2 regions of the Acidovorax sp. SDU_ACID1 genome follow, and region 1 is predicted to be linked to the other one. Evidence: riboswitches for the same ligand, from Rfam matches in the RefSeq annotation. Region 1 holds a riboswitch; the other holds the start of a gene.
What was found. A riboswitch is a leader RNA that binds a small molecule or an ion and turns the genes downstream of it on or off. The one in region 1 is predicted to bind glycine.
Positions count from the first base shown of each region.

Region 2: it holds a riboswitch for glycine, as region 1 does, so the genes downstream of both, gcvT (glycine cleavage system aminomethyltransferase GcvT) here and AAG689_RS24385 (D-amino acid dehydrogenase) in region 1, are expected to answer to the same signal.

Region 1 is NZ_CP152342.1:5,023,091-5,027,508, forward strand. It holds gene AAG689_RS24380 (FIST N-terminal domain-containing protein) at 1-338, shown strand, start outside; gene AAG689_RS24385 (D-amino acid dehydrogenase) at 414-1,724, opposite strand; glycine riboswitch at 1,814-1,924, opposite strand; gene AAG689_RS24390 (hypothetical protein) at 2,048-2,452, opposite strand; gene AAG689_RS24395 (helix-turn-helix domain-containing protein) at 2,643-3,395, opposite strand; gene AAG689_RS24400 (MFS transporter) at 3,518-4,418, shown strand, end outside.
Region 2 is NZ_CP152342.1:2,202,456-2,206,873, reverse strand. It holds gene gcvH (glycine cleavage system protein GcvH) at 97-471, opposite strand; gene gcvT (glycine cleavage system aminomethyltransferase GcvT) at 557-1,696, opposite strand; glycine riboswitch at 1,721-1,837, opposite strand; glycine riboswitch at 1,853-1,942, opposite strand; gene AAG689_RS10760 (TRAP transporter large permease) at 1,953-3,230, opposite strand; partial or broken gene AAG689_RS10755 (TRAP transporter small permease) at 3,227-3,627, opposite strand; gene AAG689_RS10750 (hypothetical protein) at 3,530-3,763, shown strand; gene AAG689_RS10745 (TRAP transporter substrate-binding protein) at 3,789-4,418, opposite strand, start outside.

The sequences.
Region 1 (4,418 bases):
TCGCGTTCTGCCAGCGCCATGTGGCCGCTGCGCGCGCCGACCTGGTGCGCATCTGCGCCGAGATCCGCGAGGAGCTGGCCCCTCAGCTGGAAGCCGTGCCCGCGCACGGCGCGGCGGCCGAGCCCGCGGGCGGGCGCCGCATTGCCGGCGCCGTCTACGTGAGCTGCTCGGGCCGGGGCGGACCGCATTTCGGCGGCCCGGGCGCCGAGCTGCAGATCGTGCGCCACGCGCTGGGCGACGTGCCGCTTACCGGCTTCTTCGCAGGCGGCGAGATCGCCGCGCACCGCCTGTACGGCTACACGGGGGTGCTCACCGTGTTCACGGGCGCTACCGCTTAGTTTCAAGCCTTTTTGGCCTCTGGCGCTTGCTGGTAAAGCGCTGCCAGCTATCAAAAAAGCAGCATTGCCTGGCAGTCAGGTGGTCAGCGCCGCTGGCCGCGTGGCGGCTGCGGACCGGGGCATGCCGCAGAAGGCGAAGTCCAGCTCCGGCACCAGCCCGCTCACGATGCGCGCGAGCGACTTGCCCGAGCCGCAGGCATGCGTCCAGCCCAGCGTGCCGTGGCCGGTGTTGAGGAACAGGTTGCCGTACTTCGTCCTGCCGATCAGCGGCACGTTGCTCGGCGTGGCCGGGCGCAGGCCGCTCCAGAACTGGGCCTGGCTCGCATCGCCCGCGCCGGGAAAGAGCTGCTCGACGCGGTGCACGATGGCCTCGCAGCGCACGGTGTTCAGCGCGCGTTCGTAGCCGTTCAGTTCGGCCGTGCCTGCGATGCGCAGGCGGTCGCCCTGTGCGCTGGTGTAGCGCGAGAAGACCAGCTTGTATTCGTCGTCCGTCAGGCTCACCTCATAGGCCGCGGCCGCATCGCGCACAGGCAGCGTCACCGAATAGCCCTTGGCCGGGTAGATGGGCAGGCGCAGGCCCAGCGGCTGCGCCAGCAGCGGGCTGAACGAGCCCAGCGCGAGCACGTAGGCGTCGCCCTGCACGCGCTCGTAGCGGCCGTTCTCGTCGGTGATCTCCACGTGGTCGATGGCGCCACCCGCCTGGTGCAGCGCGGTGATGTGGCAGCCCAGGCGGAACTGCACGCCCGCCGCCCGCGCCACGCGGGCCAGTTCGCGCGTGAAAAGGTTGGCGTCGCCCGACTCGTCCTCGGCCGTGTAGGTGGCGCCGGCCAGCAGCGGGCGGATGTGCGCGAGCGCGGGTTCGAGGCGCACCGCCTCGTCGGCGCTCACCACGCGGCGGTGGCAGCCCAGCGCGCGCATCTGCTCTGCGGGAGCCAGGGCTGCGTCGAACTCCTTGGCGCTGGTGTAGAAGTGCAGGATGCCCTGCGTGCGCTGGTCGTACTGCAGGCCCGTGTCCTCGCGCAGCTGCTGCAGCGTGCTGCGGCTGTAGCTGCCCAGGCTGACGATCTGCTCGATGTTGTGGCGTGTGCGCGCGGGCGTGCATTCGCGCAGGAACTGCAGGCCCCAGAGCCATTGGCGCATGTCGGCGCGCAGGCGAAAAAGCAGCGGTGCATCCTCCTTGCCCAGCCACTGCAGCACCTTGAGCGGCGCGCCGGGATTGGCCCAGGGCTCGGCATGGCTCACCGAGATCTGGCCGCCGTTGGCGAAACTGGTCTCTGCACCGGGCGCGGCCTGGCGGTCGATGACGGTCACCTCGTGGCCGAGTTGCTGGAGGAAATAGGCGGAAGTGGTGCCGACGACGCCGGCGCCGAGAACGATCACGCGCATGGTTTTACAAGCCTTTTTCAAGGTTTGCGCAGACCGGGCGCGCGCGAGCAGCTACTCTTTTGGGAGCGAGCGGGCGCCAGTGTCTGGCTGCCGCTCCCCCTGTCCTCGGTACCTGAGAGATTCACGCCGCGCGGTCCTCGCGCGGTGCTTGCTCCTTCGGTGCGCCCTGCATGGCAGGGCGGCTCTCCAGACGGCTGTGTTGGTGTGCAGTACGGAACCTGAGCGTGTATGGGAGTTTGCGCCTTCGGTGGAACGGCGCGCTGCCGTTCGCTCTCCTGCGGCGCGCATCGTACCAGCGAAAGCGCGCCGCGGGAACGGGGCCGTCAGCGGCGGTAGGGGTTGTCCGGCCGGCGGTCGTAGCGGTTGGGCACGCCGTCGCCGTCGCGGTCCCAGCCGCCGCGCGCGTAGTGCCACTGGTTGCCGCGCTGCTCCCAGTGCGGCTGGCGGTAGTGGTAGCCCTGGCGCACGCGCACCCATTGGCCGGGCACCCACACATGGCGGTTGCCGTGCCATTCCCAGTGGCCTTGCGACCACACCATGCCGCGGCGCGGCGGGGGCACGCGCTCGTAGCGCGGCGGAGGCGGAGGCAGCGGGTAGGTGGACTGCACCTGGTAATGGGGCATGCCGGACTGGATCACGACGGTCGCGTTCGTGGCGGCATGGGCGGCGCCCGCGGCCGCGAGCGTTAGTGCGGCCAGGCTGGCGGCGGTGAAGAGGGTGCGGGCCATGGTGTTCTCCTGGTGGGTGGCGATATGGCGGGAGCCGTGTCGTCTGGTGCCCATGGTGGGGTGCGCTGGTCAACGCTTGGAGGGCATTGGTGGCCGTTTGGCAAAGTGTTGTGAACAGGTGTGTCGGCGGCGGGAATTCAAGCCGAAAACGGCTCCAGCGCTTACCCGTAAAGCGCCAGTAGCTATCGATTCAGGAGTGGGTGCCGGGCGCCGCGCGGCGCATGGCGCCGAAGGCTTCGAACTCCCAGCTGCGCATGGCCAGCAGCAGCGTGTAGCCCTCGCGCTGGGCCTCGGGCAGGCGTTGGTCGGCCAGGTGCTGCTGCGCGAAGTCCTGCGCCACGCGCTGCATGCGCTCGATGAAGGCAGGGGCGAGCGCGCGGCTGATGGAGCCGTGCACCAGCAGCACGCCTTCGCCCGCGCCGTCGAAGCCGCCTGAGAAATAGTCCAGCAGCGCGTGGTCGCGGAAGTAGTGCATCACCGGCCCGTGCGGGCGCCAGCGGAAGGTCTTGGCCAGCTTGAGGCGGTAGCGGTTGAGGGGCTTGAGTTCGATGATGCCGATGCGGTCGAGCTGCACCAGGTAGCGGATGCCCTCGGCCTCGCTCAGCCGGTAGGCGGCCACGACCTGCTCCAGCGTCCACTGGCTCAGCACGCAGATCGCCATCAGCAGCAGCTTCTTGTCGGCCACCACGGCTTTTTCCTGCTCCAGCGTCAGCTCGGTAACGAGCGGCTGGCTGTCGGCCACGCGGCGGGCCAGGTCGGCGAAGTCCAGCCGCAGCGCGCGGCAGATGGCGTCGATGCGCGACAGCGGCATGTCGCCCCTGGCCAGCATGCGCTTGACGCTCGACTCGGCCATGCCGATGGCCTGCGCCAGGTCGGCATAGGTCATCTGGGCGGCCTTCAGTTCCTTTTTCAGCGCGGTGACGAGGTCGGCGGTGGTGCTCATGGCGGCAGAGTATCTGTTGGCGATACCGCCAGTGTGCCTGCGCCACACGTCGCGTGGCACCGCCGCCCGCTTGCGGGTTTGTGCGCACAATGCGCGGCACCTCTCCACCCTTCAGCCCGCGTATGAGTGAGCCACACCCCAACCAATTCGCCCTGCTGCGCCAGCGCCGCTTCGCACCGTTTTTCTGGACGCAGTTCGCCGGAGCGGCGAACGACAACCTGTTCAAGTTCGCGTTCACCGTGATGGTGACCTACCAGCTCAGCGTGTCGTGGATGCCCCCGGCGATGGCGGGCCTCGTGATCGGGGCGCTGTTCATCTTGCCGTTCCTGCTGTTCTCGGCCACCGCGGGGCAGCTCACCGACAAGTATGAGAAGACGCGCATCATCCGTTTCGTGAAGAACCTGGAGGTCGCCATCATGCTGGTGGCGGCCGCCGGCTTCATCGCGGGCAGCGCGGCCGTGCTGCTGGCCTGCGTGTTCCTCATGGGGCTGCATTCCACGCTGTTCGGGCCGGTGAAGTTCGCCTACCTGCCGCAGGCCCTGAGCGAGCGCGAGCTCACGGGCGGCAACGGCATGGTGGAGATGGGCACCTTCGTCGCCATCCTGCTGGGTAACGTGGCGGGCGGGCTGCTGGTAGCGCTGCCAGGCATCGGCCACACCTCGGTGGCGGCAGCCTGTGTGCTGCTGGCGCTGGCCGGGCGACTGGTGGCGCAGTTCATCCCGAGCGCGCCCGCCACCGACCCGGGCCTCACCGTCAACTGGAACCCGGTGAGCGAGACGTGGCGCAACCTGAAGCTGGCGCACGGCAACCCCGTCGTGTTCCGCTCGCTGCTCGGCATCTCGTGGATGTGGTTCTTCGGCGCGGTGTTCCTCAGCCAGTTCCCCAGCTTCGCCAAGGACGTGCTGCACGGCAACGAGCAGGTGGCATCGCTGCTGCTGGTGGTGTTCTCGGTCGGCATCGGCATCGGCTCGCTGCTGTGCGAGGTGCTCTCGCGCCGGCACGTGGAGATCGGCCTGGTGCCGC
Region 2 (4,418 bases), 2.3 Mb from region 1:
GCTGCTTGCGCTTGATATGCAAGGGTTTCAGGTGCTTTCTACTCTGAAACCCTTGATTGAGAAGCGCGAGTAGCTATGGTTTTTGAAGTGGCGGGCTCAGGCGCTGGCGGCGAAGGCGGTGTAGGCCGTTTCGTCCATCAGGCCGGCGAGTTGGCCGGCGTCGGCCAGCTTCACCTTGAAGAACCAGCCTGCGCCCAGCGGGTCGCTGTTGGCCAGCGACGGATCGGCGCGCAGGGCCTCGTTGACTTCGACGATCTCGCCGGCCACGGGCATGTATACGTCGGCTGCGGCCTTCACCGACTCGACCACGCCGGCCACGTCGCCCTGCGCGAAGGTGGTGCCCACGGCGGGCAGGTCCACGAACACCACGTCGCCCAGCGCATCCTGCGCGTGGACGGTGATGCCGACGACGGCCGCTGCCGGGTCGGCGGCGTTGATCCATTCATGGTCCTTGGAAAACTGGATGCTCATGGGGGCTCCGTAAGAAAGTGGGAAGAAAAAGAGGGATTCGAGAAAGGCCAGCGCGCACTTTAGCCGCGCTTGCCGGCCGCGTTTGTCAGCCGCGGTAGTAGCGCGTCGGCACGAAGGGGGTGGCCGCCACCTCCATCGGCACGGCCTTGCCGCGCACGATGGCGTTCACGCGCGTGCCCACGGCCGCGAAGGCGGGCGCCACGTAGGCCAGGGCGATGGGCTTGTCGGCCGTGGGGCCCAGCAGGCCGCTGGTTACCTCGCCGATGCGCTGGCCGTCCTCGCTTTGCAGCTCGGTGTGCTCGCGCACGGGCACGCGCTCCAGCGCGATGAGGCCCACGCGCTTCCTCGCGAGGCTGGCGGGGGTGTCGATCTGCGCCAGCACCTTGTCCGCGCCGGGAAAGCCGCCCGCGCGCGCGCCGCCCGTGCGGCGCACCTTCTGGATGGCCCAGTTCAGCGCGGCCTCCGGCGGGGTGGTGGTGGTGTCGATGTCGTTGCCGTACAGGCACAGCCCGGCCTCCAGGCGCAGCGAGTTGCGCGCGCCCAGGCCGATGGGCTTGACTTCGGGCTGGGCGAGCAGCGCGCGCGCCAGGGCCTCGGCCTGGGCTGCGGGCACGGAGATCTCGAAGCCGTCCTCGCCCGTGTAGCCGCTGCGCGTGACGAAGCAGGGCGCGCCGGCGATGGTGAAGTGGCCGCCGGTCATGAACACCAGCTGCTCCACGCCGGGCGCAAGCCGCGCCAGCGCCGTGGCGGCCTGCGGGCCCTGCAGTGCGAGCAGGGCCTGGTTGGGCAGCGGTCGCACTTCGCAGCGCTGGCCGATGCGCGCCTGGATGTGGGCGATGTCGCCGCCCTTGCACGCGCCGTTGACGATCACGAACAGCGTGTCGTTGCCCTGGTTGAAGAACATCAGGTCGTCGATGATGCCGCCCTCGTCGTTCAGCAGCAGCCCGTAGCGCTGCTTGCCCACGGGCAGATCGACCACGTCCACGGGCATCAGCGTCTCGAACGCGGCCGCGGCATCGGGGCCGACCAAATGGAGCTGGCCCATGTGCGACACGTCGAACAGGCCCGCCGCCGTGCGCGTGTGGTGGTGCTCGGCCATCAGACCGGAGGGGTACTGCACGGGCATGGAATAGCCCGCGAAGGGCACCATGCGGGCGCCCAGTTCGATGTGCAGGGCGTTGAGGGGGTGGTGAGCAGGTCGGACATGGCAGTGGCGAAGGCAAATGGTGGAGCGATCTCTCGATCGCCGATTTGCCCCGCTGTCCGCTTTACCTGAGAGATTCACCCCGCCTGCATGGCATGTCGCGGGGCTTGCTCCTTCGGTGGGCCGCATGCTGCGCTGCGGCCTCTCTCCAGCAAGGGAAACGCCCGCATCCCTGCGGGCGTGTCGCCAGTCCTTTTGCCTGAGCGTTCGGCTGCTGCCTGCGCCTTCGGCGGCTTCCCTGGAGAAGCTCTCTCCTGGCGGGATGTGATTCTAGCCGCTAGCGCGCGTACACCAGGTCGCGCAGGAACAGCGAGATCGACGGCACGTAGGTGATGACCATCAGGCACGCCAGGATCACGCCCACGAAGGGCAGCAGGTGGCTGATGATGCGGTCCAGCGAGATGCGTGCCACCGTGCAGGCCGCGAACAGGTTCACGCCGAAGGGCGGGGTGATCATGCCCAAGGCCAAGTTCACCACCATGATCAGGCCGAAGTGCACCGGGTCGATGCCGAAGTGCATCGCCACCGGCGCCAGGATGGGCGCGAGCACGATGATGGCGGCGCTGGTCTCGATGAACATGCCGATCACGAACAGCGCCGCGTTCACGCCCAGCAGGAACAGGGCGGGGCTTTGCAGCACCTCCTGCAGCCAGCGGCCGATGGCGTCGGGCACGCCCGCGCGCGTGATGAGGAAGGCGAACAGCCCGGCGTTGGCGATGATGAACATGATCACCGCCGACGAGATGGCCGACTTGCGCAGGATGGCGTAGAGGTCCTTCACCCCGATTTCGCGGTAGATCAGCATGCCGACCACCAGCGCATAGAACACGGCCACGGCCGATGCCTCGGTGGGCGTGAACACGCCGCCGTAGATGCCGCCCAGAATGATGACGGGCATCAGCAGCGCCCAGCCGGCCTGCAGCAGGGCCTTGCCGAAGGGCATGCGGCCGTCGCCGTCATGCTTGCCCCAGCCCTTCCACTTGCAATACACCCACACGAACAGCATGAGCGCGCCGCTGATCAGGATGCCGGGGCCGAAGCCGGCGATGAACAGCTCGCCGATCGACACCTCGGCGCTCACGCCGTAGAGGATCATGGGGATGGACGGCGGGATGATCACGCCCAGCTCGGCGCTGGTGGCCTGCAGCGCGGCGGCGTAGCTCGTGGGATAGCCGTGCTTGATGAGCGCGGGAATCAGGATGGCGCCGATGGCGAATGTGGTCGCCACCGACGAGCCCGACACGGCCGCGAAGATCATGCAGGTGAGCACGCAGGTCATGGGCAGGCCGCCCTGCACGCCGCCGACGATGCTCTTGGCGAACTCCACGAGCCGGCGCGAGATGCCGCCGGTCTCCATGAGGTTGCCCGCCAGGATGAAGAAGGGGATGGCCGCCAGCGGGAACTTGTTGATCGAGGTGAACATTTCCTTCACCGCGATCAGCATGTTGGCATTGGCCGCCTGGATGCCCAGGATGGACGCGAGGCCGATGGACACGGCCACGGAAATGGTGAGCGCGAAGCACAGCACCATGGTCGAAATCATCACGGCGGTCATTGCGCGGTCTCCAGTTCTTCACGGCGCGGGTCGAGCAGGTTGCCCACGATGCCGGGAATGCAGAACAGCCCCCCACCGGAATGGCGAGATACGCCCAGAACATGGACACCGACTCCAGCCCGGCCATGGTCTGCACGCCGCCGCGCTGGGCGTAGTCCCAACCCCACCAGATCAGCACGCCGATGAGGGCGAGCGCAGCCAGGCACACCACCCAGTCGAGCGCGCGGCGGATGGCGGGCGGGCTCCAGCGGTAGAGCACGTCCACGCTGACCATGGCGCCCTGGCGGAAGGCCAGGGGGATGGCGAGGAACACCATCCAGATGAGGCTGAAGCGGATCAGCACCTCGGTCCATTCGGCGGGTTCCTCGAAGACGAAGCGCATCAGGATCTGGAACATGCCGAGCGCCGAGGCGATCGCCAGCATGGCGCAGGCGCCCGCCATGGCGATGCCCGTGCTCCAGCGTTCCAATGTGAGAAAGGCGTTTTTCATGAAAGAAAAAGCCCGCTGGCGCTATACCGGCGGGCGTGAATAGCTATCGAAAATGAAGCGGCAAGAGCTTACTTGTAGTTGCGGATCTTGTCGAGGTTGGCCTTGCCGAAGTCCTTCTCGAACTGCGCGTTCACGGGGGCCAGGGCTGCCACGAACTTGGACTTGTCCAGGTCGTCGATCACCGTCATGCCCTTGGAGCGCAGGTCGGCCACGCCCTTGGCGTCGTCCTCGTCCACGCGGGCGCGGTTGGCCTTGGTGCCTTCCTTGGCGGCTTCGAGGAAGGCCTGCTTGTCGGCGGCCGAGAGCTTGTCGAACACTGCCTTGTTCATCACGAAGATGCAGGGCGAGTACACGTGGCCGGTGAGCGACAGGTGCTTTTGCACCTGGTCGAACTTGGCCGAAATGATGACGGGCAGCGGGTTCTCCTGCCCATCCACCGTGCCCTGCTGCAGGGCGGTGAACACCTCGGGGAAGGCCATGGGCGTGGTGATGATGCCGAAGCCCTTGTACGCGGCGATGTGCACGGGGTTTTCCATCGTGCGCATCTTCAGGCCCTTGAGGTCCTCGGGGCCCTTCACGTCGCGCTTGCTGTTGGTCATGTGGCGGAAGCCGTTTTCCGCCCAGGCCAGGGCCTTGAAGCCCTTGGCGTCGAACTTGGCCAGCAGGTCCTGGCCGATCGGGCCGTCGAGCACGGCGCG